One region of the Colwellia sp. Bg11-28 genome, then DNA from elsewhere that is predicted to be linked to it. Evidence: predicted binding sites of a transcription regulator. Region 1 holds the regulator's gene; each other region holds the start of a gene.
The links. The regulator sigma-54, encoded in region 1, starts transcription at its own class of promoters, with help from an activator protein. The targets are predictions, from matches to a motif close to GTTGGCACGNNNNTNGNNT.

Region 1 (10,065 bases):
TATAGTGACATAGCTACGATTATTTCGTTCTAGATGTGGTAACCAAGTCATCATAAAACTGTTAATTTGCCAAATAAACTTAGTCACTATAGCTTGGCTGGCAAGAAAGTCTTTTACTTCTTGATCGACGCCTGTTTGACCTTTGAGTGATTTTTCCCAAAATGGATTAGGTAAGAATCTAGCGTCAAATACATAATCAGCATCAACAGGAATACCGTGTTTAAAACCAAACGATTCAAATACTAATACCATAGAGCCTGTTTTTTTACCTAAAATCCGCTCTCTGACTAAATCAGCCAATTGATGAGGGCTAAGTTGACTGGTATTTATATATAGATCGGCATTAGTAGATATAGGCTCGAGTAATGATTTTTCTAAAGCAATTGCTTGATCAAGTGCCATATTCTCTTTAATAAGGGGATGCAAACGGCGTGTTTCACTAAAGCGTCTGATTAAGTCATTATCATCGGCATCTAAAAATAACGTGTTAACGTCTACTGCTTTAGGTAAATAAGCAATAATTTCTGGGATATCTTCTGGGTCTTTCGGTAAGTTTCGAACATCGAGACTTACCGCAACGTTTTCATAGTCATTGATAACAGTATGGGTTAATGCCGGCAGAAGATTAATAGGGATGTTGTCTACACAATAATAACCAAGATCTTCTAAAACTCTTAGTGCAACCGATTTACCTGAGCCTGAGCGACCACTAACAATGATTAATTTCATTTATACTATTCCGAATGCGCGGCAACTTATACCCAAGCCACATGAAGATGCAGGTTTCAACTGGAATTAGAAACGCCTTTAGGCAAGACATTGATTGAAGAGAATAGTTATTCTCTTGTCGAAATCAATAACGTAGCATAAAGCGTTTCTAAACCAGCCCTATGGCGGCCCCTGAGCCGCTTATGCTCAGCGGTCCTGAAACACACAGCTTCAAGTGGCTTGGGTATATATATTGCTAGCTTGCTTGTTGAATTAAGTTATAGAGTGCCTGATTATCATTGCATTTTCGTACTTGCTTGATCATCTTTTTATCACTAAATAGTTTAGCAATATTTTGTAGCGTATCTAAATGTTCTTGGCAGCTATTTTCGGGCACAAATAAGGCAACAAAAATATCTACGTCTCTATTATCTATGGCATCAAAATCGATTGCCTTTTCTGTTGTTATTAACACCGCAACAGCTTTACTTGTATTGGGCAATCGACCATGTGGGATCGCAATACCGTTACCTATACCAGTGCTACCCATTTTTTCTCTATTGAGTAAACTATCTAATAGTTCATCTTGCTCTATATCAGTTATTTGAATCGCAGCGAGTTGACAAATTCTTTCTAGAATACGTTTTTTACTGGTTACTGCTACATCACAACTAGTACAGCTTGTTGTTAATATTTCGGATAATTGCATAATCGTGTTAATGGTTTTAAGGCGCCACTTACGCTAAATCATTTAGCTCAGGACGCCTGCTTTAATAGGCTTTAATTACTTTAAAGCGGTCTTTCGGGCTAACTCAACTTAATGATGAGAAACCTTAGCTTTATACTTAAGAATCTGCCTATCAAGTTTATCAACTAAGGTATCAATAGAGGCATACATATCGGTGTTGACTGCAGAAGCAAATACTTCACTGCCATTCATATGAACATTAGCTTCAGCTTTTTGATTAAGCTTTTCTACGGTAAGTACAACATGGACATTATTAATGTGATCAAAATGTCGTTCTAATTTTGAGAATTTTGTATCGACATATTCGCGCAATGAACTAGTTACTTCAACATGGTGTCCAGAAAGATTAATTTGCATAAACATGATCCTTTTATTGTAGTCTTCTAAAGTAAACTCTTACGTTGATTTGACGGTGGTATCGCTAATGATTCTCGATATTTAGCAATTGTACGTCGTGCCACTTTTATTCCCTGCTCAGCTAATAAGTTAGCCATTTTACTATCACTTAACGGTTTAGCAGGTGTTTCCGCTAAGATAAGTTTTTTAATCAAAGAACGAATTGCTGTAGATGAACATTCACCACCATTCTCTGTACTGACATGACTAGAGAAGAAGTACTTGAGTTCAAAGATGCCTCTTGGCGTGTGCATATACTTTTGTGTTGTAACACGTGAGATGGTGGATTCGTGCATATCAACAGCTTCAGCTATATCGTTTAGTACCATAGGTCTCATGGCTTCAGCACCATGTTCTAAAAAACCTTGCTGGCGTTGAACAATACAATTGGACACTTTAAGTAGTGTGTCATTGCGAGATTCTAAACTCTTAATAAACCATTTAGCTTCTTGCAAGTTGGATCTAATAAATTGTCCATCATCAGTTGACGACTTCATTGTTTTAGACATTGCCGCATACTGTTTATTAATCGACAATTTAGGTGCAGTATCAGAATTTAATTCAACGACCCAACGGCCATTTTTTTTCTCAACAGAAACATCTGGAATAACATACTGGTCATCGCCTTTAATTACCGCATCACCCGGACGAGGGTTCAAGCTTTGAATTAAACGCATCACTTCACGTAGCTGATCTTCTTTTAATTTGGTTTTACGCATTAACTGGCGATAGTCTCGATTACCAAGTAGATCGATATGGTCGTTGATTATTAATTTACTTTCTTTCAGGTAAGGGGTATCAGCACTAAATTGATTTAATTGAATAAGTAAGCAATCAGGAATGGAGCGAGCTGCGACACCAATAGGATCAAACATATTAATACGTTTTAATACGGCTTCTACTTCATCAAGCTCGAGCCCTTCAGTGCCAACACTCTCTAAGATATCTTCTGGTGATACAGTTAAATAACCGGCGTCATCGACTGCTTCTATAATAGCAATTGCGATGGTTTTATCAGTATCGCTGAAAGGGGTTAATTCCATTTGCCATAATAAATGATCTTGAATGGAATCAGTGGTTTCACCCTGATAGGTGTAGTCATCAGCAGGGCTACTTACTGCGCCAGTATTTGATACCCCAGCACTGTAGCTTTCTTCCCAAGTAGTATCTATATTTAGTTCTTCTGGTATATCACTTTTTTCCATCGCCTCAGTAGTACTGATTTCGTCAATACTGGCCTGCTGTTCTTCACTACCATCACCCGCAGGTTGATCCGTTTTTTCTTCATTAGTATTGGATGAAAAGGCTTCTTCAAGATTATTTTGTTCACTTGAATTATCACTTTGAGCTTTTTCATCAAGTTCAAGTAATGGATTGCTCTCTAAAACTTCTTGAATTTCTTGTTGTAACTCTAACGTAGACAATTGCAACAGCTTAATAGCTTGTTGCAATTGTGGAGTCATTGTTAAGTGTTGTCCAATACGGAGCTGTAGTGTAGGGCGCATCTAGGTTATATGATTTCCTATTTATTATTCTTAGTAGTTACGCTATTACAATGGGTAACTACTATTCTATTAAGCATTCTGGCTAAATATACTAGCCTATCGCTTTACTATAGCGTGAATTGTTCGCCAAGGTATACATCTCTGACTTTTTGATTAGCAAGAATTTGATCTGCATTACCTTGCGCAATAATTTCACCATGACTAACTATATAAGCATGCTCACAAACGTCTAATGTTTCTCTCACATTATGGTCTGTGATCAAGATACCTATGCCTCGCTGCTTTAAGTGTAAGATGATTTTTTTAATGTCGCCAACCGAAATTGGGTCAACACCAGCAAAGGGCTCATCTAATAAAATAAATTGAGGATCTGCAGCGAGTGCTCGGGCAATTTCAACTCTTCGTCTTTCGCCACCGGATAAGCTCATGCCGGTATTGTCTTTGATATGACAAATGTGAAACTCTTCTAATAAATTTTCAAGTTTCTCAGCGCGCTGGGTTTCACTAAGCTCTTTACGTGTTTGTAATATCGCCATAATATTATCAGAAACAGTTAGCTTTCTAAAAATTGAGGCTTCTTGAGGTAAATAGCCAATACCGCTTCGGGCTCTTTCATGCATAGGAGCAAGGGTAAGGTCTTGACCGTTGAGTTTGATCGAGCCATTGTCATTGGGGACTAAGCCAACAATCATATAAAAGGATGTGGTTTTTCCGGCGCCATTGGGGCCTAATAAGCCAACTATTTGTCCTGCGTCAACTTGCAAACTAACATTCTTAACGACTTGTCTACTTTTATAAGACTTCGATAAACCATCGGCAATCAGTGTATTTACAGGTGTTGTTTTCACTGTGTTAGTTGTCACTACTGTCGCCTTCTTTTTCTACTACCTTGTCAGTTGGTTTTTCTTCTTTAGATTTTTCGTAAGTCTCTTTCTGTTTCTTGAGTACCGTTGGTTGTAAAATAGTAGTAACAGGCTGATTATTAGCGCTCCGTGCTTGTAGTTTTTCACTGACAGTATTATAAGTTATTTCATTACCACTGACTTCACTTCCAGCTTGCTTGACTAGGGCATTACCTGAAATAATGATTGTATTCGAGTTAGGGCTATAGGTTATTTCATCTGCCTGCAAGGTAATTAAGCTACCATCTTCTAGTTGTTGCTCGAATATAGCAGGTTTGCCTTTTGCCAAATAAGTTTCATTTTTTTCATCATTCTTCTTATTAACTTGACTAAAGACTTTAACTACATCGGCGGTAATAGAAATAGAGCCTTGACGAATAATAACATTATCTAAATAACTGATAATTTTATTTTTTAGATCGGCATCTTGACTTTCAGCGACTATAATTATTTCCTGTTCCAAATCTTTTATTGCCGCCAAAGCGTTACTGACAAAGAGTAAACTTGAGGCTACGGCTAAAACTGAAACTGTTTTTTTAATTAAATTAACTTTCATCATGTTTTTTATAAATAGTACGTTCATGCTGGATTAAGGTCATTTTTTTTGTGTTTAAATCGATAATTAATCCTGAGCCGTACATGGTGAAATCTCTTCCCACCACAACAACTGATTGCTCTGAACTAATGATATTGGTTTTTAAATCTAATGCTATTGTTTTGCAGTGAATCTCTTTTATTAAGCCGTCAATTTCTGTCGCTTTAATATGTACTTGATTCTTTAGCTCTACACGGTTGTCTTTGTAAAGTGTCGCTTCTTGCGCACTGACCTTCCATGGCTGGCCTTCTTTTTGCGGATATAATGTGTAATTCGGCAATTCAAAGTAACTGACTTCCAAATCAGAGTAATGCTCCATTCTTTCTGCTTCAATAGTGTGGGAGAGTTGCCCTAAGTCACTATAGATTTTACTTTCTAGCTGCTCAGCAATAAAATCCGGACGTTGCTCATCAACAATTAAAGTATCTTGTTCTATTGATGCACTACGCCATTCAATAATGCCATAAATTAGCGCACTAAGCAGTAAGACAAATAGCGCTAGGCTATTTAATCGATTCATATACTGGCGCCTGATGCATTGTCTAAGCTATTTTGGCTTTGCATGATCAAATCACATGTCTCTCTTACGGCGCCAAATCCACCACGAGTAAAAGTGGTATAATTGGCAGAACGAAGAACTAAAGGATGTCCATCGGAAACACTAATGCCTAAGCCAACGGCTTCAATACAAGGTAAATCAGGTACATCATCACCAATGTACGCTACCTCTTCAATAGTAATGTTTAATTGTTCAATTAAATCAATTAATGCAGGTAACTTATCTTCTTGGCCTTGAATAATATGTGCAACATTTAATGCTTTCATACGATACTCAACGATAGCTGAAGTTCTTCCCGTAATAATCGCAACATCAACGCCACTAGCACCTAAGGCCTTAATGCCAAAACCATCTTTTGTATGAAAAGCTTTTAGCTCTTCACCATCATTGCCTAAATAAATTCTGCCATCAGAAAATACACCATCGACATCACATACCAGTAACTTTATTTGTTGCGCTTTAGCTAAAACGTTGTGTTCTACATTGCCATATAGGGTATTCATTAAAGTACTCCGGAACTTAAGAAGTCGTGCATATTCATTGCACCTACAGGTATATTGTTGCTATCGACAATGATAAGGCCGTTTATTTTTTTATCTTCCATTATTTTTAGCGCCTGTGCGGCAAGCATATCACTCTGCGCTACACTAGGGTTATGGGTCATTACTGTGTTAATACTTTCACTGTGGATATCTATCCTATTGTCTAATACCCTGCGAAGATCACCATCAGTAAATAAACCGACTAGTTGTTGTTGTTCATTAACTATAGCAGTCATGCCCAGGCCTTTTAAGGACATTTCAACTAAGGCGTCTTTGATAAGAGCATTTTCCGAAATCATAGGTACGCGATCGTCTTTATGCATAATGTCGCTTAGGCGCAGTAATAGACGTTTGCCTAAACTGCCACCAGGGTGAGATAAAGCGAAATCCTCTGCGGTAAAATCACGCGCGTTGAGTAAAGCAACGGCTAATGCATCACCCATTACTAGGGTTGCCGTGGTACTTGATGTTGGCGTTAAACCAAGAGGACAAGCTTCAGCCGATACTTTAATGCAAACATGGGTATCGGCTAATTTAGCTAAGGTAGATTCAGTGTTGCCAGTCATAGAAATTAATTTAGCACCGATGCGTTTTATAACCGGAATAATAGCAAGTACTTCACTAGTTTCACCCGAATTAGAAATGGTTAAAACCACATCATTGCTAGTGACCATGCCTAGATCGCCATGACTAGCTTCTCCAGGGTGAACAAAAAATGATGGTGTGCCAGTACTAGCAAGTGTAGCCGCTATTTTACCACCAATATGACCTGATTTACCCATGCCAATGACGATTACTCGTCCTTTGCAATGAAACATGAGTTGACAGGCAAGTTCAAAGTTATCATCAATAAACTGTACTAGTTCAGCGATGGCTTGCTGTTCAATCTCAATAACGTTTTTTGCTAATTCTTTGAAATTTTTCATAATGATTAATTAACAGCAGCCTTTATTATGACAATTGACTAAAAAGTAATACCTGATAAGCGATAAAGCTTAACAGTAATAATGCACCCTTGGCACGAGTAATTCTAAATGCACCTAAGCGACGACTAAAACATAAGATAAATAGCAGCAAAGTAATACCTAACATATAAGGCGCATCTCTGCTGGCAGCTAAAGCGTCAATATTACCAGGAGCTATTAGACCGGCTATTGGGAGAACAGCTAAAATGTTAAAAATGTTAGAGCCTATTATATTGCCTAATGCTAAATCATCTTCTTTTTTAATGATGCTCATAATGCTAGCGGCGAGCTCAGGTAAACTGGTACCTATCGCTATAATAGTTAAGCCTATAACTAAGTCACTAATACCATAAGCCTTAGCAATATATACAGAAGAATCAACCAAAAAGCTCGCGCTCAATGGTAATAAAATGATTCCAACACCCAGCCAAATTAAAGATAACTTCATACTGACGGCGGCGGCAACATCTTGTTCTGCCTCAATAATCAACGGATCATCACTGGGTTTACCCTTTGTTTTCTTCAACGTGATAACAAGGAGTGTAATAATGTAGATGGCAAAGCCAGATATCAAGATAATACCTTCAATGAAACTAAAGTGATTATCGATAAGTAACCAATATCCTAAGGCGGTAACGGCTAATATAAGGGGGATTTCACGCTTTATTGTTTGTGATGAAACGGTTAACGGTTGTAGTAAAGCGGTAATACCAAGTACCAAGGCAATATTGGTAATGTTTGAACCAATAGCATTGCCAATGGCAGTATCTGGGTTACCTTGCATTGATGCTGTTGCAGCCACCATCATTTCTGGTGCTGAAGAACCCATAGCAACGATAGTTAATCCAATTATCATTGGCGAAATACCTAAGTTTCTTGCTAATGATGAAGCACCAAAAACGAACTTATCTGCACTCCAAACTAAAGCAACAAGGGCAATGAGTAATATAATTATTTGTTCTAGCATTAATGACTCCAAAGTTAAGGGTAAATTGTCGCTGGTTGTTGGGCAAAAAAGAAGTAAATAATGTCAACTGGAGGAAAATAATATTCTTTTGTCTTACTTTTGAGCAAAAACGATCACTTTCTTACAATTTAACCTCTAATTTTTACACTTATTGCGCTGTTATTTGTTTATTTCTAATGAAGAATTGTTACCGCTCAGGTAAAATCACCTCTATTAAAAGAATTCCTATTGTAAATTCAGACAATAAACAACAGTGACGTTGAACCATGACAAATCCCGCACTTGAAGAAAATTTGGTTGAAATTGAAAACCTGACCTTTAAACGAGGTGAACGGGTGATTTATGACGATATCAGTTTGTCTATTCCTAAAGGCAAAGTTACCGCTATTATGGGGCCGAGTGGTATTGGTAAAACGACTTTACTTCGTTTGATTGGTGGCCAAATAAAGCCTGAAAGTGGCAATATATTTTTTGCAGGCAGAAATATCCCTTTGTTATCGCGCGCTGACTTATATGAAGTCCGTAAAGATATGAGCATGCTCTTTCAAAGTGGAGCATTATTCACTGAAATGAGTGTTTACGATAATATCGCCTTCCCCATAAGAGAACATACCCAATTATCTGAAGCCATCATTGAAAAAATTGTTTTGATGAAACTTGAAGCTGTTGGTTTACGAGGTGCAAGGCACTTACAACCCTGTGAGCTTTCTGGAGGAATGGCCCGTAGGGTAGCACTAGCAAGAGCTATTGCATTAGATCCTGAACTCATTTTATACGATGAACCTTTTGCTGGCCAAGACCCTATTTCTATGGGAGTCATTGTCCGGTTAATACGTTCATTAAATGATGCGCTGGGGTTAACCTCTATAGTGGTTTCACATGATGTTCCTGAAGTTATGAGCATCGCAGATTATATTTATATTGTTGCTGAAAAGAAAATTATTGGCCACGGTACACCTGATCAAATACGCCAAGATAGCTCTGCTCTAGTACAACAGTTTATTCAAGGTGAAGCTGATGGCGCGGTGCCTTTTCATTATGAAGCACCAGCTTATAGTGATGAACTCATTAAAATATAGTCAAAAAGAGTTAATTAAATGAATCAGTTTCAAGGCGGAAAATAGTGCAGCAGATACAGTTTTTAGGTAAACAAACGCTCAATATGATAAGTGGTCTAGGCCGCGCAGTAATTTTGTTGATCTCTGCGTTAATGCATGTACCCAATATTCGCAAGGGCACGCCTTTACTGATGCAACAGCTATACAGTGTTGGTGTATTGTCTTTGTTGATTATCGTGGTGTCAGGTACGTTTATTGGTATGGTCTTGGCTTTACAAGGCTATACTATTCTTGTGGGTTATGGCGCGGAAGCTAGTTTAGGTCCTATGGTTGCACTGTCGTTATTACGAGAGCTTGGCCCTGTGGTTGCCGCTCTGTTATTTGCGGGTCGTGCAGGATCGGCACTTACCGCTGAAATAGGTTTGATGAAAGCGACTGAGCAATTATCAAGTCTAGAGATGATGGCGATTGATCCATTAAGACGAGTAATTGCCCCGCGTTTTTGGGCTGGATTTATTAGCTTACCCCTGTTAGCTGCTATTTTTTCTATGGTAGGAATACTTGGCGCTCATGTTGTTGGTGTGGATTGGTTAGGTGTTGATGGCGGTACTTTTTGGTCAGTAATGCAAGATCAAGTCGACTTCCAAAAAGATATTCTCAACGGTATTATTAAAAGTATTGTTTTTGCTTTTGTTGTGATGTGGATAGCCGTATACAAAGGCTATGATTGTGAACCTACCTCTGAAGGTATTAGTCGAGCGACTACTTCAACTGTGGTGCAATCATCATTACTGGTGTTATTTTTGGATTTCATTTTAACGGCATTAATGTTCGTCAAGTAATTTAGGCTCATAAAGCAATTACTGAACATTGTTATCTCGTTAGAATTTTATTAGTGAATTTTTTATTACAAGGCGTTGGTGAAAGACATGGTGTCTAAGAAAGTAGAATTATTGGTAGGTTTTTTTGTTGCATTAGGTTTAGCGGCCTTATTGATGTTATCACTTAAAGTCGCAGACTCAGGTATAGGTGGTAATGGTGAAAGTTATCAGCTTTTTGCTAAATTCGATAATATTGGTGGCTTAAAAGTGCGCTCACCGATCAAAGTAGGTGGGGTTGT
Region 2 (10,065 bases), on a different contig from region 1:
ACCTGATTGCATTTTACTGCGTGCTAAGTTACTGACACTGATGGTTGAGTGGGGATAGCTATCAACTACTTTTTCAAAATAAAATTGTGCTTTGGTACTGTCTTCTAACTGTAAATACGTTAAGCCTAACAGTGTTAGAATGTCAGGGTTTCCTGGACGTGCTATATTTGTTTTAGTCAGTAAGTTTCTTGCTGAATTTAAATCTCCTTGCTCTATTTCAATACTGGCCAACATGCGTACGCTATCAATATCAAATTCGACATAACTAAGGTAATAACTTAGGTAGCGATGGGCATCATTTAAGTTACCAAATTGAAAATTAGTTAATCCAGCTAAAAAATAATAATCGGGTGTATTTCGCATCACTTCAGGTGGAACTGCAGCTAAAGTCGCAATGACTTCAGTTAACTTATTATTATCTGAAGTCCCACTGTCATTACTGGATAAACTTGCATTGATTATCGCCTTTAAATAACCCGCTCTCGGCTCATTGGGGATTTCGTCAAGTATATAATCCACATGAGGAACGGCTTGTTGATACTCTTGTAGTTCAATATGCAGCATAGCTTTCGTCAAGCGAGCAGATAAGTGTTTATTGTTAATCTTGAGTGCTTCATCAATAGCAAGTAATGCACCTTGGCGATCGCCTAAACGGTGTAATATTTTAGACTTTAAGACCCAACCATTAATAAAGGGTTTTACACTGGTAAGGGATAAATCAATATAGCTTAATGCTTGCTTAACTTCAGAGGCCTGTAAAGCAATTTGAGCTCTACCCAATAAAGCAAACTGGTTTTTTGGTGTTAAACTAAGAACAGAAATAAAGGCTTTATCAGCTAAGTTATACTGTTTTTTGCCAATATAAGCCTGCCCTCTAATGAGCAACAGCTCACTTTCAATTTGTTCATTACGCTGGCCAAGTTTTGCCACGGCTATCGCCTCATCGTACTTACCTTGTAATACGTAAGCTTGTCCGTATAGCGTAATCAGTCGGTCATTATCAACGTTACCATCTCTGGCGCGATCTAGCTCAATTTGCGCGGCAGAGCCATTGCCTTGAGTGATTAATATTTGTGCCATTAAAACCCGAGACGGCATATGAGTTGGGTTTTCTTGAATAATATTTTTTAGATGAATAATGGCACTAGAAAGCTCTTCACTTTGGAAGGCAATTAAGGCTTCTTCATAATTGGCATCAAGACTTTCGTTAGCAAATGTGGAAGTGGAAATAAATAAGAATGAGAGTAGGGATGCACGTAAGCTATTTTTAATTTTCATGTGATACCGATTTAATGATGATTTTCTATATGGCGACAAAGCACGTTAATTTTACAAAATAGATAAAGGTTGTCAGTAAAATTTTGTAATAAATGAAACGCTAAAATAGTAACACTGTTAGTCACTTAGTTGATAAACATTTATCTGAAAAGATAAGATAAAACGTACTGTTTACTATGTCAGGATTTTTTACAACAGGATATTTTATTCTATGGTTTTATCAACTTAACAGGGCTGATATGTTGCTATATGGTTAATTTTAAGTGTTGGTATAATAATTGCTTTAAGGCTAGGCAGTTGGCGATGAGTGTTAAAATAAGTACCTCATCCTCTTTCCTATTTCTTCAACCTGAAAGTGATAACGTATAAGACTATGACTTTAATTAAAAATGTATTTAAAATCCTTGCAGTAACCGCTTTATTCTCTTCTGCTAATGTATTCGCTGCGGACTTTCTCGTTAATACAACGATTAATGATTCAAATCACGATGCTTTAGGTAGCAATGGAACGGGTTGGAAATATGAAATTGATAAAATGGATGTTCAATGGGCAGACAGTGGCTTAATTACTGTTGATATTTATACTAACTTTGTTGGTCACAATGGCAAAAATGGCTCTGGTAGATATGGCCATGGTAATATTGTTTTAGGTGATCTGCTTATCGGTACTAAGGGTGAAAGTAACCCATATGACTATGCTTTTGTTTTATCAGATAAAGATAGAAATAAAGATTATAGCAGAGATTATAGCAATGGAACTTGGGATAAACATTGGGATAAGCAAGGCACTTTTACTGAAATTGGCTCTACATTAACCTCTAAAGACTATCACGGTAAGTATAGTAGTACAGCTTCAGGTGAAGTAATGGCAGGGACCACTAAAGGCAGTGGTACACAGAGTAATTGGTCTGTAGATAACTATGGTAGATATAGTGGCAAAACAGATAAAATTAGCTTTAGCTTTAACGTTAATGGTATTGATGCCTTTCAAAATGCTTCACAACTAGCGTTTAGTTGGGCAATGTCATGTGCAAATGATGTGGTTGATGGTGTAGTAAATGTTGACCGTCCTACTAGTGTACCTGAGCCAACGACATTGTTACTTATGCTATTAGCATTAGGTTTTATGGCTAAAAGCCGTAGTAACAAATCAAATGACTTTTCTGCTTAGTTCGCGTTGTATTTATTCTGTAGTTAAAAGAATTAACTAACAAAGCAAAACATAAAACGACCTGCGGGTCGTTTTTTTATGTTCGAAAAACATATGCTACCCACGCAGGTAAAGCTGTTAACATGTCCATCACTTATAGCTTTTCCCAATAAACGTTATTGAATGCATATGACTAGTAAAAATGATGACAGCATTTGTCCTTTATGCCAGCAAAATAATCGCTGTGATGTCAAAGCGGGTAGTGGTTGTTGGTGTATGAATACTCCAGTTCCCGAGGAGCTGTTAGCACAAATACCAGCGCACCTCAAAGGTGTCAGTTGTGTCTGTAATGCATGTATTGGGCGTTATCAGCGTCAACAACATTTAAATGCTAATGTAGAATAGTTTAATGACTATGTTTTAAAGCGTAAAAATAAAAGCACATTAGTGTAAAATCTTTTAGTCTCTACCTCTACGCAAATCGTGCGCATCCAAATAACATATTACCTATGAATGTATTTTCTCGAAACCGTTATGAATAAAACCTCAAAGGCTTATCAGCCATTACTCAGCTCCAAAGCAAAAATTGCCATTATTGGTGGTGGCGTTGCAGGCTCAACTATTGCGTTGCGTTTTGCTGAATTAGGTTTAGATACCACGCTGATAGAAAAAGGTCCGAGCTTAGTTAATGGTCCGCCTATTTGTCATTTACATGCTGGCGGTAACTTGTACCGCGAGATTTGTGATGAGCAATGTCTTACCTTATTAAAGCAATCGATAGATACAGTTAAAGTTTATCCACAAAGTGTCAACATTCGACCAACGGTTATAGCTTTGCCTAAAACGGATAATGGTCAGCCTGAAGATTTATTACCTCGTTTAGAGAAGTTACGTGCTAAATACAGTGAACTTGTGGCTCAAGATAGTCGCAACAAGGTACTCGGTGAACCGGAAAACTATTTTAAGTTTTATTCACGGACGGAGCTTGATGCTTTATTGGATTTACCTTTACCAAAAACGGCTAAGAATGATAGTGATTGGTTAGTCGCTTTTGCACAACACGTTGATTTAGATAGTCTTAAATTTCCTGTGTTACTAGTGCAAGAGTATGGTTTGTCAGCATTTCGCTTTGCCGCTATCGCGAGTTTAGCGATTGAGGGTTTACCCAGTTGCCACCTTCAAACAAATAAACAAGTTGTTGCCATTGTTCAGCAAGAAAATAGCTTAGGTTGGCAAGTATCCACTCAAACATTACCTCAACACCAGCAAAGCCCAACTATTATTCACCAGCATTTTGACTATGTCATTAATGCGTGTGGTTTTAAAAGTGGTGAAATTGATGACATGGTCAGCGCCAAACGTAAACGTATGGTGGAATTCAAAGCGGCTTATGTTGCTCATTGGCCTCAATGCCAAGGACTATGGCCTGAGATTGTTTTTTATGGCGAGCGAGGTACTCCACAAGGTATGGCGCAATTAACCCCTTACCCTGATGGTTATTTTCAGCTACATGGCATGACGCAAGACATTACCTTGTTTGACCAAGGGTTAGTCGCGAGTTCTTTAGAAAGTGCGCAGCCGCAATTAGCAAAACGCTTTATCGAAAAGATTGATAAAAAATGGCCTGAGCAGTTGGTGCATAATAGAACCTTAGGCTCTATCGAACATATTGCTCAGTTTATTTCAGCTTTTAGCTCAGCAGAAGTCGCAGCAAAGCCATTATTTGGTGCTCAGCAAATTCCTGGCGAAGATGCTGATTTACGTGCAGCTGATGTTTCATTTTATGGTCAACATTATGCGCGTGCAGAAATAGTTAAAGCATCCTCTGCGTTAGCTGCAGGCGATGCAATATTAAAAAACCTAGTCGATTGTGGATTAATAGCAGCGTTAGAATTAGGCCGCTATTTAACAGAACATTACTTCCCCATCAGCCAACAATGTTCCGAAATTGAAGTAACAGAACGAGCAATAATGTTAGCCAAGCAGCGAGAATATCCAATAGCGTTAGCTAAAAATCTATAACTAATCGTTAGGTTAGCTTTTAACGCTTTAACGAAATCAGTAGTTCATTGAAAGTATCAAAGCACCACTGCGGGCCATATTGATTGATGTCTTCACCGTAGTTATAACCGTAAGTTAAGCCAACACTATCTATGTTGGCTGCTTTTGCAGCTAAGATATCGTTTTTAGAATCTCCGATCATCACACACTGCTCAGTAACAACGTTAAGTTGCTTCATGGCATAATGTAATGGTGCTGGATGTGGTTTTTTCTCCGCTAACGTATCACCACCAATTAATAACTCAAACAGGTTATCAATACCTAAGCCCGTTAATATCGGTTGAATGAAAATAGCGGGTTTATTGGTAATAATCGCAAGACGAAAGCCAGCCGCTTTTAATGAAAGCAACCCTTCTTGCACATCGTCATACAATACTGATTCTATGCATAAGCACTGCTGGTAATGGGCTAGAAAAATGGTTAGCGCATCTTTAGTGAGTGTTTCATCTAATTCTTTATCAATGATTGCAGAACCCGATAATGCTCGTTCGATTAATACTTTGGCACCATTACCCACCCAATGGTGAATTGTGTCTTGGTCGAAGGTCGCTTTGTTTAAATCTTTAAGGGTTCTATTTACGGCTAAAGCAAGATCAGGGGCACTGTCTACTAAGGTGCCATCGAGATCGAATAAGAGTACTTCTTTTTCTTGCAGTTTCACTGTTTTCTCTTGCTGAATATTCTATGTTGAGGCCAATGTAGCATGAAGCATAGTACATACAGCAATAAATCAGTTCGTTTATTAATTTTATCTAGATAACGCATGTAAATGATAATGGTTTTTATTTCGTTTGCTGGTATCATATCAGTATTCTGACCCGTAATCATTAAAGGGCTTATCACTGCACCTCCAATGATTACGGGTTTAGTTCTTTCTTTTAAATTACCTTTGCTCGATGCAAGCATGGAATATCAGTGTCTTACCTTTTAAATAATATCAATTGCTCTAGCCCGCGTTGGGCAGTTTTCTCTAGGTCGGTAGCGGCCACCTTGGGCGGCTACGCTTTAGCAACATCTAGCTCTCTTTTTATTGGTCAATTACTATTAAATAGTGCCGGAAAATATCAAGCTATTCATATTGGCTTATTACTCTCCTTTCTTGTGTATGCCTGCGCTGCTATGTGGGTATTTTCGGTATCAAGTGCCACTAAGGCTTGGATAGGTTTAATAAAAGCTAATATTTTCTTTGCGATAGGGACCTGGCTATTAATGCAGTCTACAGGTGCGAATAGCTGATGAAAGATAACTTTAGACAGTCGATGAAGTGGTTCCATACTTGGGTCGGCCTGAGTGTCGGCTGGATTTTATTTTTCATGTTTTTAACTGGAACACTTGGTTATTTTTACCAAGAAATTACCCGTTGGATGGAGCCAGAGCGACCATTCATTGAACATAATATTAGCACTGAACAATTAATTACTATTGCCCAAACGTACTTGCAAAAAAATGCTCAGGGCGTTGATGAATGGGATATTAATTTACCGACTATTCGCAATCAAAATTTACGAGTGGGCTGGCGTAATCCGCCAGAAGCGGGGAAGAAGCGTGGTCGGTATAAGACAACAGTGTTAGATATAACCACAGGCGAAAAAGTCGAGAGCCGAGCCACAGGTGGTGGTAGGCTGCTTTATAGAATGCATTATCGTTTGCATTACTTATCAACTAAAATTAGCTATTGGATCGTGGGTTTCTGCGCCATGCTGATGTTATTAGCCGTTATCACCGGTGTCGTTATCCATAAGAAAATATTCACCGATTTTTTTACCTTTAGAGCAAAAAAAGGTTTGATTGGCTGGTTAGATATTCACAATGTATTAAGTGTTATTGCTTTGCCTTTTCACTTCATGATCACCTACAGTGGTTTACTTTTTTTCCTTTTTACTTACATGGCGCTTAGTACTAATCTGCAAACCAATGAAGATGAATATCGGGAAATGCGTAAAGAGATATACCCTCGAACTAGTCATGCAGATAGTGCGAATCAACCTGCAGAAATGCAAGATATTGCATCGTTATATCAACAAGCAAAAAATACGTGGAAAAATGATGAACTCAACGCGGTTGAAGTGTTTGCTGCAAACGATATAAATGCCCAAGTACTTTTTATTCGTCATGAAACCGATATCACTTATAACCCTAATGACCAAGTAATGGTTAACGCAATTACCGGTGAAGTCATTCAACAAACACCGAGAGAGTATACTGCCGCCGGTATGATTCATAATGGTTTTTACTCATTGCATGAGGGACAATTTGCGGGACCACTAGCCCGTTGGATTTACTTTTTAACCGGTCTTATTGGCACCGCAATGATTGCTTCAGGTTTAATTCTTTGGACCACTAAACGTAAACCGAAACAACTGAAAAAACCGGACGGCCCCGATTTTGGTTACCGACTAGTTGAGCAACTCAATATTGGTACTATTGTTGGTTTACCAATCGCTATCGCTATGTATTTTTATGCTAACAGGTTATTACCTATCGGTATGGTTGAACGAGTCGATTGGGAAGCTAACGTGATGTTTATTAGTTGGGCACTATTATTAATTTATCCTGCGTTTCGTCCTGCTACTAAAGCATGGCGTGAGCAGCTACAACTTGCAGCACTGGTTTATATGGCGCTACCGTTGGTAAATGCATTAACCACAGATAAACACCTAATAAATAGTTTGCAACAACAGGATTGGGGTCTTGCTGCCTTTGACCTGACATTCTTCACCGTTGGCTGTTGTTTTGCTTTTTCGGCCTACAAATACAAAACACTGCAGCCTGAAAAAGCAGTGAGCAGAAAAGCAATTCGACCAGACAGTGCAATAGATAATGAAAATCGACTGCAGTTACAGTGCATTAGTAAGGAGAATGGCTAATGCTCTTATTAACTAGCCTCAGCTTTTTAGTTATGGTGCTTTTTTGCCTTGGGATGAACAAACATCGCGAGCAAGTATTAACGAAAACACTACCTAAGGTTGCGATATTACTTTTCAGGCCTTTAGCTTGGCTAGCGCTGCTTTTTACCGCCTATTTAAGCGTGGTATTGTTTGGCTGGTCTATTGGTCCCGCACTTTTATTTGGTGCACTTACCGTAGCTACTTTATTATTGACGTTATTATTAACTTATCGTGCGAACATAGTGCCTCGATTAGCTATCGCTTTGCCTTTCATGGCTAGTTTAAGTATTGCGCCCATTAATTTCTGACATTGATGTATTGCTTATTACCAAGTACTTGCTTACAGTCTTCGGCTCTCGATTGTATCGTTATTATTGAAGTGTAGAGGAAGTACCTTGGAGTTTGCTGGTTTAACTATTGAAATAGCATTATTTTTATTTACCATTGCCATTATCGCGGGTTTTCTGGATACCTTAGCGGGCGGAGGCGGTTTATTAACGCTTCCTGCACTGATGATGAGTGGTATACCACCACTGGTAGCGCTGGGTACCAATAAGTTGCAATCTTGCGTTGGAGCTGGAACGGCTAGCGTGATGATGTTACGTAATAGGCGGGTGAGGTGGCATCAGGTTAAAGAGTTAATGCCTGCTGCTTTTATTGGATCCGCGATTGGTACTATCATCGTTCAATTTGTTAATACCGCAGCATTGACGTTCATCATCCCTGTGGTGATTAGTGTTATTGGTATTTATTTCTTGGTCACACCCACCGTTGATGCTGAGAATAAACCTGCGAAAGTATCGACATTAGGTTATCGAAATTTTGTCGTGCCTTTGATCGGTTGTTATGACGGAATTTTGGGACCAGGTACAGGATCATTCTTTACTTTAGCTGGCCGTGCATTGCGAGGGCAGAAATTTCTCGAAGCAACTGCGATAGCTAAAACGCTGAACTTTTCCACCAATATTGCCTCGTTGATCGTGTTTTTATTTGCCGGGCAGGTCATTTGGCTGGTTGGCATCACCATGATGTTTGGCCAACTTATTGGTGCGTGGTTAGGCTCTCATTGTCTCTTTAAAATTCCGATAAATTATTTAAGATATTTAGTCGTTATCATGTGCTTTGGCATGTTGGCTAAATACATAACAACTTAATTGTTCTGATATTTTAAGCGTAAACAAACTCTGTAATATGTCAGGCTTTTTATGCTTGTTATAAGAATAACGCTAAGCGTGTATTAAAACCGCTACTTCTACCTTGTAAATTACAGGCTTCAGAGATAAAGCTACAACGGTCTAAGTCAATCCAACGGTAGTTGAAATTGACGTTAAACTTTGGTGTTAACCACCAAGCAAAACCGACAGATAATATCGAGGTATCACCAGCAGCTAAACCACCGTCGCTGCCATCAAATACCGACCAACGAGTACTGACTTCTAATGCTCCCCAGCCTCCTTGTTCAACACTACGTGCTACGCGTAAAGGGGAGAAGGTGCCACTCCTTTTATTGTATTCACGCATTTCACCGGTTACTGAGAATACGGCACTAACGTGGTAGCCAGAAAGCTCGGGATTTTGCAGATAATCAGCCGCAACTTTACTTTTAGTATATTCACCAATCAGCCAGACAGGACCTTTACGCCAAGAGGCTTCAAGGTTATAAGTAACACTGTTATCAGCATCAATGTTTCCGGTATCGACAAAGGTGGCTGATTTGTTAAATTCAGGTTCAGAGGCGTATCTTAACCCTTCCTTTGCATTGCTATACCGTAGACCAAAAGCCAGATGGATTAACTCATTTTCGTCTTCTGATAGATAAGGTAACCAAGTTGTTCGCCCCACTAGTTCTGTTGAGTTTTCGCTAAGTGAACCTTCGTCTTCTATCCAGTTATTAAACACACCGCCTGCCCAAGTTAGCTTTTGATTAAGTGTTATGCCACTTAATACAGCACCAAAGTTACGTGAGGGCAGTAATGCATCAGAAACCAAGGCGCGTTCCTGCATCGGTAGAAAAGTCATACTCATGAGCCTTTCCATAGAAATAGGCTCTTTTTGCTTACCGATACTGAGGGTAGTGTTATAAAAGGTAGGTATATCAAGTCGCCAATCCATAAAACTGACATTATCTGTAGTGTTGGTGTCAAAACCCTTATCAAAGGTATTGGTTGCTCCAGTGATCATATAAATCCAGGGTTTATCAAATTTTATTGCCCCCGCGATCCCAAAACGTAGCGCACGAATTTCACCGCCATTAAAATCTTGTAAATCTCCCACTTGCGCTAAGCTAGCTTCATCTTGTGATTCCCAACTTTGCCTGTCTAAAGCCAGTGCCCCAATTAAGATGGTAGAAAAATAATCATTATCAAACTTTATCCAATCTGCATCTTTATAATTACTGGGTAATACAATTGGCGGAGGAGTATAAGATAGCCAACCCGTACGTTTGGGTTTTATTCTTTTTTGTTCTGCTAGCGCTGAAATATTACTTTCGGCTCTGAGGTTATTTCGAATAATTACGCCGTTATGAATGGCGAGCAGTACGTGCTTTTTAGTATCGAGTAAGGCCTCAATATTTTCGTGGGGGTCAGCATCTAAAATTAGAAAATTGGCAATTTCACCTGACTCTAGTGAGCCGAGAATAAAGCCATTTTGGGCATCAAAAATGATATCACCATGGCCAACGTCAAT
Region 3 (10,065 bases), on a different contig from region 1:
TGGCGATAACTTCTGCACGTTGAGAGCGAATAAGCATGCCCTGTGTATGCAGTTGAAAGCCTTTATCAAAACCTATAGCCATATTAGCCTCACAATGATTAACGATTAGCTAAAAGGAATACAAAATTTGTGCCAGTTAGTAAATCAATAGAGGATAAAGAGTTAGGTATGAGACTAGAATGAGAGGGCTAACAGCAAGGAAGAATCGCTGTTAGCGGGGTGGAGAGATTGCGTTATTTTTTCTGGTAAACAATACCAGGATTACAGCGTAGCATAGTAAAATCTTGATTTATTCCAGATAAAGACTCCGAAGCGCCTAAAAATAAATAGCCATCGTTATTCAACACGCCATGAATTTGACTAATTATTTGTGTTTTTATCTTTGGGGAAAAATAAATTAATACATTACGACAAAACACGATATCGAAACGGCCCATTAGGCTATAACTATTGAGTAAATTAAGTGGTCTAAAGCTCACCATTTTCTTTACTTCGTCTTTTATTTTCAACATACCGTTATCACCCGGCTCAAAGAAGCGTTTCTTTCGCTCAGCAGATAACCCTCGAGCAAGTGCTAGGCTATCATAGTGACCGTATTTGCAATGCTCCAACATAGTCGTTGATATGTCAGTACCAATAACTTGTACTCCACGTGGGAATGCACCAGGATTTTTTTGTTGATATTCCAACACGGCCATCGCAATGGAATATGGTTCTTGACCAGAAGAACTTGCCGCAGACCAAATTTTAACCGGTGTTTTACGATTGGCAAAATCAGGAAGCAACTTGCTTTGAAGTAACTTAAAAGGATAGTCATCACGAAACCATAAGGTTTCATTAGTGGTCATAGCATCTATAACCGCGGCACGCATTTGCCGCTCAACAGGAGTTAACGTACGATTGACTAACTCTGTCAATGAACTGAGCTCAAATTTAGCCATTAATGGCGCTAATCGGCTTTTAACTAAATATTGCTTATTTTCGCCGAGTACTATGCCACATTGCTGCTCTAAGAAGGTTCTAAATTGGTTGTAACTTTTTTCATCAAGTTCTCTTGCTGACACTATTGCTTCCTACTTATTTCGTATTTTCCTAAACCCTCCATCAATTGGAGAGTCGTCGTTAACTTTCGATAACAACTATTCAGCTATATACCTGTTCCACTTGAATATGCATGATTCAGCTGGAATTAGAAACGCCTTTAGTCAAGGCATTGATTGAAGAGAATGGTTGCTCCCTTGTCGAAATCAATAACGCAGCATAAAGCGTTTCTAAACCATCCCCTTGGGGAAGGCTGCGCAAATCATACTCTGCGTTACATTTCTTTTTAAGGGAATAACCCTTAATAAAAAATGTGCCTTAATGATGAATCGCTCAGACTTCCTGAAACGAGCATCTTCAAGTTGAGCGGGTATACTCAGAGTTAATCTTCTATTTTTAACCATTTCTTCACAGCAGTTGCTAGCTCATCTGGATGAAACTTTGGAATAAAATCTTCTGCACCAACTTTTTCCACCATCGCATTATTAAATACACCACTTAACGAAGTGTGCAATATAATTGGCATTTTTGACATGCGATCATTACCTTTTACCTCTGCGGTTAAAGTATAACCATCCATTTCAGGCATTTCGATATCAGAGATCATCAACGCCACTTTTTCAGTGATGCTATTTTCACAAGTCGCTTCAATGGCCAATAATTGCTCTAAAGCATCACGACCATTTTTAGCTAATACCATATTAATACCTAATGGCTCTAATGCTCTTCTAACTTGATTTCTTGCAACGGTTGAATCATCTGCAATCATCACCAACTTATCGCCTAAGTTTTCACCGATAGAAACATCGATGATGTCTTCACTCACTTCAGTAGAAACAGGACTAATTTCATTTAAAATTTTCTCAACATCTAATATTGATACCATCTGACCGTCTATTTCAGTCACCGCAGTTAAGTAACTAGATTTACCAGCACCTTCTGGTGGTGGCATCACATCAGCCCAGCTTAAAGTCACTATACGCTCAACACCGGCAACAAGAAAACCCTGCACACTTCGGTTATATTCAGCAATAATAATATAGCTTTCAGCTGTTTGTTCAATTGCCGGACCGCCCGTTGATTTACTTAAATCAATAACAGAAATAGTTTGCCCTCGGATATGTGCGACACCCTTTATAAAGCTATCTTGCTTAGGCAACAGAGTTAACCGCGGACATGGCATAACTTCACGTACTTTAAAAACATTAATACCAAATCGTTGTCTGCCATTAAGTTTAAAAAGTAACAATTCCAACCTGTTTTCGCCAACAAGTTGTGTACGCTGGTTTACTGAATCGAGTATGCCTGCCATATGAACCTCATGTAAGACCGTAGCAATTATTATGTTTAACCTAATAAACATATAAGGCACAGTTCTTGAATTGTATTTAATATATAGAGTTGATAATCACACTAAGCGTCTGAAACTTGACGTATGATAGAACCTTATTTCACACTGCTGACCCAGGTTAAGCATAGACGACTAATTGCATTTACTTAACGATAGATAACAAAATATATGCGCTTTACCAAACTTTTTTTAACTTTTATATTCTTATTGCTCATTAAGCAAACAACTACGGTTGCAACTGAGCTAGACAGTGCTTTTATTGAGCGTTTTGCAAAAAATTATTTAATCGAGCAGTTTCCTTCAACTGAAGAAGAAAAGGTGCGTATTTCAGTCGCTCATCTAGACCCTAGAATTACGATTAAACCCTGTAAAATTCCCTTAACTGCAAATATACCTGAAAAGAATGGCGCTATAAATGTAAATGTTAAAATTAGCTGTGATGAATCAATACAGTGGAAAATATATTTATCGGCAAAAGTTGAAATAACTAAAGCAGTTTTAATTGCTAAGAATACAATTAGTAAAGGAGATAAACTTGACGAAAGTAATGTCGAGCTTGCTTTTATACCCATTAATAAGATCCGCGGCAACAAACTAACTGATACTAATATTGTTTTTGGCGCTAAAGCGAAAAAGCGAATTGCCAAAGGTAGAGCCATCAGTAAAAGAAGTATTTGTTTAATATGTAAGGGTGATGTGGTGACTATTATTGTCTCATCAGACAGTTTTAGTATCAAAACCCAGGGAGTCGCATTGAGTTCAGGTAATATTAATGAGCAGATAAGAGTCAAGAATACTCGGTCAAAGAAAGTCATCACCCCTCGCGTCAAAGGTATTAACCAAGTCATAATTCATCTATAATCAAGAAATATACACATAGGTAGGGTTAATAAATAATATCGTTGTTAACCGACTCAAAATGTTATTTATAATTTAATCTATTTTTAACTAAAGTTATTACGCCTATGGCCGATAACGAGACAATAGAACTCTTTTGAAATATCATTTCATTGTTAAAGGATGAAATTATGGCTATAAATATCAATAACTTGAATGCTAGCAATCAAGTTCAGCAAGCCCAACAAAATAAAGTAAAACAGCATACTGCGCAAACGGCATCGAACAATGCCCAAGTAAAAAGCTCAGGACAAGATTCTGTGTCGATTACTCCGCAAGCAAAACAACTTAATGAATTACAAAAAAAAGCGGTGGATGCGCCCGTGATTAATCAAAAGAAGATTGATGAGCTGAAAAAAGCGATTAGCTCTGGTGACTATAAAATTAATCCAGAAAAATTAGCAGCGAGTATTGCTAACTTTGAATTTAAGCTTGTTTAACGATAGACTGTAAATACATCATTTATAGTAAAATCAAAGGCAAACTTTATGTCCCTAGGGCCAGATTCTCAAGGATTAACCTCCAATGAACTGCTTGTACAACAACATCAGCAGTTAACTACACTTGCCCAGATCATTGCTAACGAAAAGCACATTTTACAACAGCATGATCCACAAGCCTTGCTAGCCATCAGCCAAGAAAAAAATACGCTGCTAATTGCAATTCAACAGCTTGACCAAACCATAGGTCAAAATCAACTTTTTGCTCAAGATAAAGCAGCAGGAAAATTGACTCAAGAACTTGCTGAAATAACCGATTTATTAACTCATTGCCAACAGCAAAACTTAATCAACGGACAAATCATTCAACAATCTCAACTTGCGGTAGAACGCATGAAAACCAGCTTATTAGAAAATCATAATAAGAGTGCAATTACCTATGACAAGAAAGGTAAAAAAAGCGCAGGACTCTCTAGTCTAGGACTAAAAGCTTAGCGTTAAAAACTAAGCCCCTAGAAATAAATACTAATTAAGAAATAAAAAAGGCGCTAATCCTACAGATTAACGCCTTTTTTATGTGTTCATCTTTAGCATGCTAAATCAAAAATGTGTCACGTCTTTAATTTCTTTTCTATTCTGGTTTGCTTGATAAATATTGTAAACATCTTCAAAATTTAACTGCAGCTCAGTAGTATAAACGTCACCCACAGGATAGCTTTTAATAACTTTAGCCCCGCGAATGATACCTTGCACTGAAGCGGTTAACTGCTGATCTTCAATGAGTAAATCGGCCATAGTGACCTTGCCTGAAACTTGTTGTCCGTATACTTGCTCAGCTAGCTCCGCATAAGCGGCAATTTTTGACGCTTTAATGGCCATCAGCATCCGCTGAGTTTCATGGGTTGATCTTTGCATACTAATGGGGGCAAAGCCTGTTGCATAAAGCACAGGAAAAATTTCTGGTTTTACTGTTTCCCACTGCACATGCTTATCGTAAATAAGGGAGCAGGCACTGGTCAAAAAAAGTGCGCTCAAAATAAGGATGGATCTAATCAATGAGTTATTCATAGGTACTCCTTTGATAGTAATCGCTGATAAAATAGCATTATGATTTCACTCTGATAGATAAAACTGGAATAGTGAAGAGAATACTAATTTTGTATAATCACAGCACGGTCATCGTTATGCAACATAGTATTATCGCGTATAATCATACCGTCTTTCATTTTCACTTTTTCACTATGATTCATTTCATCACCCAAAACCCAAGCAGGGATAAATGACTGAGCGGTAGCAACTACAACCTTTGATTGAATACCTATCATACGGGCATTGACTAAAACGCCATCTTCCTGCTCAACCATAGTGCCAGAGACTACGTAGTCAATTATCTGACGTTCAGGTAATTCCTGCCAGTCTCTACTAAAGACATAATCACCTTTTTTGGTTACACGAATATGCCCTGTAGTTTTAAAGTCTATAACGACCAAACCATGTCGCTGTAGCTCATGCACAAAGCTTTCTGCAAGCTGATTACCAAGCCAGTTAGTCGTTTCAAGATCTTTAAGATCAACAAAAGAAGCTACCGCTACCGGGGTTTTTGCATTAACAAAGCTACTGCTCGTCAGCATTTGATAAGCTAGGCCCTTTACTACATCGTTAATGGCATGTCGTGGTAATTGGTAACTATCAATTTCACCTTTTTCAATATGAGTAGTTTGATAAAACCCCTCATCAGGTGTGGTCTCACACGAGAGTAAAGCTGGCAGAATCAATGGTATAAGCCATTTTTTCATGATATTCCCCTTTAAAACTAAGTACCATATTTAGCCTTAGTCGCAGTATGTTAATTTATACATTTATCTATACACAGATGCACATTTTAAGCCAATAATACCTATCAAAGTAAATCTAATGAAATAGTAACAATACGAAGTGATGAGGCATGAAATATGCATCGTATTTTTTATTATAGTTATCACCCCGTATTAATGGGTGTTAGTCCTTACTGTTGAACAATTAATATGACTAGAACCAAGTTAGGAAAATAACCAGACTTATGTATAAATTCATCACAACGTTAGTTTTCATCGTCAGCTTTTCATGCAGTTTCTCTGCTAGCAGTCAATGGTATGAGACCCAAGGTCATGCTCGTACCAATGATATCAGTGTTGAGCTTGCACGTACCAAAGCGATGGAAAACGCACTTAAGAAAGCGCTGCTTGTATCAGGTGCTAGTGTTTCTAGTGTTCAGCAAGTAGTCAATGGCTTACTCACGCAAGATCAAATCAGTATAAGAGCAAGTGGCAGTGTCAACTCTATTGAATTGGTTGATGAAATACATAGCGACAACCTCATTACGGTGACAATTCGAGCCGATATATTTCCTCAAGAGAAAAAGTGTTTTGCAGTAAACTTTAAAAAGTCTCTGTTAATTACACGTAGTCACTTGCTACAAAGAGAACAAGCAAATATAGGAGAAATTTACCTAATTGATAAAGCGGTTATGCGTAAACTGGCCGTGCAACTTAACCAGCAAAGTACCTTTACTAAAACGAGCAGCATACTCAGTAATAAAACTGAATTCTCACGCCTTAATGACAGCTTAGCAAGTGATGAAATATCTCTATTAACTCGTTCTTTGAGTGATAGTACCGATAGCCAATATATAATGTTCAGTGAAATCACTAATGTCTCGTTCGATAAACAAGCAACTAATAGTTGGTCGTTCTGGCAACAAGGTGTATACCCAAGAAATTTTGCTATAACCTTCTATTTATATAATGGTGTTAATGGAGAATTGGTTTGGCAACAACGTTATCAAAATACTGCCCCATGGACCTTTACCAAACGTATAAAGGTTGATGTAGATGGTAATTCTTTTTGGCAAAGTGAATATGGAATAATGGTGGAAAATATTCTTGATAAAGTCATTAAGGATATCGATGAAAACATTATGTGTGAGCCTAGTCGAGGCAAAATCATTCAAGTTGAAGGAAATCAAGTTACGATTAACATAGGTCGAGATCATGGCTTAAAAATCGGTGATGAATTTAGCTTGCTACATCTAACCAATTTTACTAGTAATTCAGGAAAGCCTTATGCTGGCTATAACTTAAGCCCTTACAAGGTTAAAGTAACTAAGCTATCTAGAGAAACAGCAACGGCAACGACACCAGATGGCCGTTTATTTGGTAATATTCAAGTGGATGATTTAGCCGTGCGCTATTAAAAATGATAACCACGCCCCTAATTTACAGTTAAAAAACGGCGACTACGTATTACGAAGTCGCCGTTTTAATTTAAATTAACGTGATTAAATTGACACGATTAAATTGACACGATTAAATAAAGGTTATTGCCGCAGATATTGCGGCAACTTGTGCCGTGATACAGTTCTCATCATCAACTAGCGGGCTGTCTGGGTAAACCTCAGTAGTGGTAACATAGGGTGCATCAGTTAATCCCATACATAAACCTAGCTCTCTACCTGCATAATTTATAACGCCAAATTGCTCAATATCAACGCCTATCAATTTACCATTACTATCTTCTGGCGCAATATGAGTTACTTTTGCTACCGCTTGATTGATTGCACCTTGAAAGTCAGCTGCTGGTTTAGTTGAATCTCCAACCAAATAGAAACCATCAGGAATATTCCAGTTTTTTTGCTCAATGGCATCACGTGCAGCAAGCGCAGGTCTAAACTCACTATTATCCGTATCCGTGGTTTCATGTAAATCGATATGCATAGCAATATTAACATCAAGTTCATTAATGAAAGACATTAATGCCGCAGACTCTTGGGCTGGGCTATCAAGGTAGAATGAACGGTTTGGATCAATCGCCTCATTATTCCAACGATTAATAGTTTCATAGCCCCAAGGACTCACACAAGGTACGACTATGATATTGAAGCGTTGGCTAAAGTCCTTGGCACTTGTTTCTAAAAAGCGGATCGCACCTTGAACACCACTGGTTTCGTACCCATGTACCCCGCCAGTAACTAGCACGGTTTTATTCTTACTTTGCCAATTTTTACTTCTCATGGCGTATAAAGGGTATCTACTTTCATCAATAGACAAACTACCGTACTGAATCATGTCAAATGAAGAAGTTACTGACTCAAACTTTGACAGTACTTCATCTTGATAACTACGCTTTATAACTTGCTTGCTAAGCCATAAATCTTTATCTTCATCTGTCCAGGGCTGGCCTTGCGTACCGATCGAATAAATTGAATCACTCATGATGTAACCTTTTTGTTCTAATAGTTATTTGCGTTATACCCGCCGCCCTTAATTATGGCTCGAACAGTATTTCTGAAGCGAGGATATTCAAGAGGCTTAGGCATATATATAGTACAGCCCTGCTATCAGATATAAAAATGCCCGAATAATCGGGCATTTTTTAGTTGCAACTAATTAGAAATAGCAGAACAAAAGCGTTTTACTTAGAGTCAGCTCGACCCATAAATTTACGCTCTTCTGTATTTACTTTAACTTTATCACCCGTTGAAATATGCTCAGGTACTTGAATAGTTAATCCTGTAGAAAGCAGCGCTGGTTTTGTACGAGCACTCGCTGAAGCACCTTTAATAGAAGGGTCAGTTTCTGTAATGAGTAGTTCAACACTGGCAGGTAGAGCAATACCTACTGGTGCATCATCAACGATGATCACAGAAATCCCTTGAGTCTCTTCGTCGATAAATAGAATTTCATCGGCAATTGATTCTTTATTTAGGTTATACGGCGTGTAATCTTCATTATCCATAAAGACATATTCTTCACCATCAATATAAGAAAACATTGATGGACGACGGCTTAAATCAGCAAAATTCAACATATCTTCAGCTTTAAACGTTTCGTCTACTTTACCGCCTGTAACTACATCGTATAAACGCATTCTATATAAACTTCCGCCTGCTCTACCTTGCGGCACTGAACGGGTAATATCTCTAACAATTAGCACTTTACCGTTGTGCTCTATTGCTGCATTTTTCTTTATATCACTAGCCTTTGGCATAAGATGACTTCCTCTGAATTTATTTTAAACAATGTTGTTTTAAACACAATGCAGGGAAAATAGCATGAACCCGTGGATATGAAAATAACTTATAAGCTGAAAACTGCATTTTTTAGACAAAACATCAGACAATACCAAGTTTATTAAGCTATTTCCCACTCAGCGAATATTAAAAGGCTTAGAGACAAGGCATTGATTGAAGAGAATGGTTGTTCAGGAGAGTGTGCTCCTGCATTCTCTAATTAGCTGCATCCATGCAGCGTCCTTATCAAAATCAATAACACAGTATGTAAGCCTTTTAAACTCGCCCTTGGGAGCTTGTCAGAAAAGCAATAACTGCACAAACTTGTTAGATATAGAATGACTATACCAGCACAGATTTTATTTGTTATAACTCTTCTGACATAACTCTGAGGTGGGAATAAATTTAATAGAATTGGTATAAATCAAAATAAAAATGATAACAGCCGTAGTTGAACAGTCAAAAAGCAAAAAAGACAAATATATAAACTATATTTGTCTTTTCAATCTATTGAGCTTTTATGCTGCTTACTCGCTATTTAATGACTACTAAAAATCAATAAGTATTTGAGTAAATGCTAGTAACACTACTCGTAAGAACGCTCAAGCCAAGCGATTTGTAATTTTAACTCTTCAATTTCATGGTTTGCGTCGGCTAATTGTTCCACCGCTGATTTTTGAGCATTATCACGGTTATCTACACTAGCATCAGTATTTTTTGACATATTACGTCTTTCCTCATGGGCCATGTTAGCCTCCAAAAAATTGTTACCACACCTGTATTATTACACAATAACTTACATATGTAAGCTTTTGCTAAAAAATCTGACTAAAAATCATCCTTGAGACTGTAAATAGAATGGCATATTTGAGCAGTAATCCTAGCGTCTATTCAACCGAGATTGCTTTTATATCCCTATAACACTGCTCGATTAAAGTAAGGTTTTTCTGCAAATTTATTTAGCCTCACTATACTCTATAGTGTTGAATGGCTAGGGGTTGACTATGTTATTAGCACGCTCTAATAAAAAACTATTAGTTGCTTTTGTTTGGTTTATCTTCATTACTGTGATGACGTCTGCACGCGCAGGGCAATTAAATATTCAATTTGAAAATGATGGAGTATTTGCCAACGATGGAAATTATACCAATGGATTCTCATTAGCTTGGGAAAGTGAGCCTGAACTCATACAACAACACGATAATCCCACAAATATGCCAGCACTATCTCAGTTGCAGTATCTTATAAGATTACCACTAACTCAAACACAAAATGCCTGGGGAATAAAG

Region 2: a site for sigma-54 is predicted at 1,544-1,562, ahead of CXF79_RS06615 (PEP-CTERM sorting domain-containing protein). Genes of this name have one in related genera too.
Region 3: a site for sigma-54 is predicted at 2,406-2,424, ahead of flgA (flagellar basal body P-ring formation chaperone FlgA). Genes of this name have one in related genera too.

Annotation. Positions count from the first base shown of each region.
Region 1 covers NZ_PJBA01000018.1:811,008-821,072, reverse strand. The annotation lists gene rapZ (RNase adapter RapZ) at 1-729, opposite strand, end outside; gene ptsN (PTS IIA-like nitrogen regulatory protein PtsN) at 965-1,417, opposite strand; gene hpf (ribosome hibernation promoting factor) at 1,526-1,813, opposite strand; gene CXF79_RS20725 (RNA polymerase factor sigma-54) at 1,840-3,357, opposite strand; gene lptB (LPS export ABC transporter ATP-binding protein) at 3,465-4,205, opposite strand; gene lptA (lipopolysaccharide transport periplasmic protein LptA) at 4,210-4,818, opposite strand; gene lptC (LPS export ABC transporter periplasmic protein LptC) at 4,805-5,374, opposite strand; gene kdsC (3-deoxy-manno-octulosonate-8-phosphatase KdsC) at 5,371-5,916, opposite strand; gene CXF79_RS20700 (KpsF/GutQ family sugar-phosphate isomerase) at 5,916-6,881, opposite strand; gene CXF79_RS20695 (calcium/sodium antiporter) at 6,907-7,887, opposite strand; gene mlaF (phospholipid ABC transporter ATP-binding protein MlaF) at 8,154-8,966, shown strand; gene mlaE (lipid asymmetry maintenance ABC transporter permease subunit MlaE) at 9,011-9,787, shown strand; gene mlaD (outer membrane lipid asymmetry maintenance protein MlaD) at 9,875-10,065, shown strand, end outside.
Region 2 covers NZ_PJBA01000005.1:253,118-263,182, forward strand. The annotation lists gene prsT (XrtA/PEP-CTERM system TPR-repeat protein PrsT) at 1-1,278, opposite strand, end outside; gene CXF79_RS06615 (PEP-CTERM sorting domain-containing protein) at 1,652-2,449, shown strand; gene CXF79_RS06620 (cysteine-rich CWC family protein) at 2,618-2,833, shown strand; gene CXF79_RS06625 (FAD-dependent oxidoreductase) at 2,963-4,450, shown strand; gene CXF79_RS06630 (phosphoglycolate phosphatase) at 4,470-5,150, opposite strand; gene CXF79_RS06640 (DUF3649 domain-containing protein) at 5,405-5,725, shown strand; gene CXF79_RS06645 (PepSY-associated TM helix domain-containing protein) at 5,725-7,356, shown strand; gene CXF79_RS06650 (DUF3325 domain-containing protein) at 7,356-7,685, shown strand; gene CXF79_RS06655 (TSUP family transporter) at 7,773-8,531, shown strand; gene CXF79_RS06660 (OprO/OprP family phosphate-selective porin) at 8,590-10,065, opposite strand, start outside.
Region 3 covers NZ_PJBA01000004.1:225,804-235,868, reverse strand. The annotation lists gene flgB (flagellar basal body rod protein FlgB) at 1-82, opposite strand, end outside; gene CXF79_RS04850 (CheR family methyltransferase) at 234-1,064, opposite strand; gene CXF79_RS04840 (chemotaxis protein) at 1,424-2,353, opposite strand; gene flgA (flagellar basal body P-ring formation chaperone FlgA) at 2,561-3,253, shown strand; gene flgM (flagellar biosynthesis anti-sigma factor FlgM) at 3,421-3,729, shown strand; gene flgN (flagellar export chaperone FlgN) at 3,778-4,224, shown strand; gene CXF79_RS04820 (LPP20 family lipoprotein) at 4,330-4,797, opposite strand; gene CXF79_RS04815 (FlgO family outer membrane protein) at 4,881-5,525, opposite strand; gene CXF79_RS04810 (flagellar assembly protein T N-terminal domain-containing protein) at 5,789-6,961, shown strand; gene CXF79_RS04805 (M14 family metallopeptidase) at 7,074-7,979, opposite strand; gene efpL (elongation factor P-like protein EfpL) at 8,179-8,754, opposite strand; gene CXF79_RS23485 (hypothetical protein) at 9,363-9,500, opposite strand; gene CXF79_RS04795 (lipid A deacylase LpxR family protein) at 9,781-10,065, shown strand, end outside.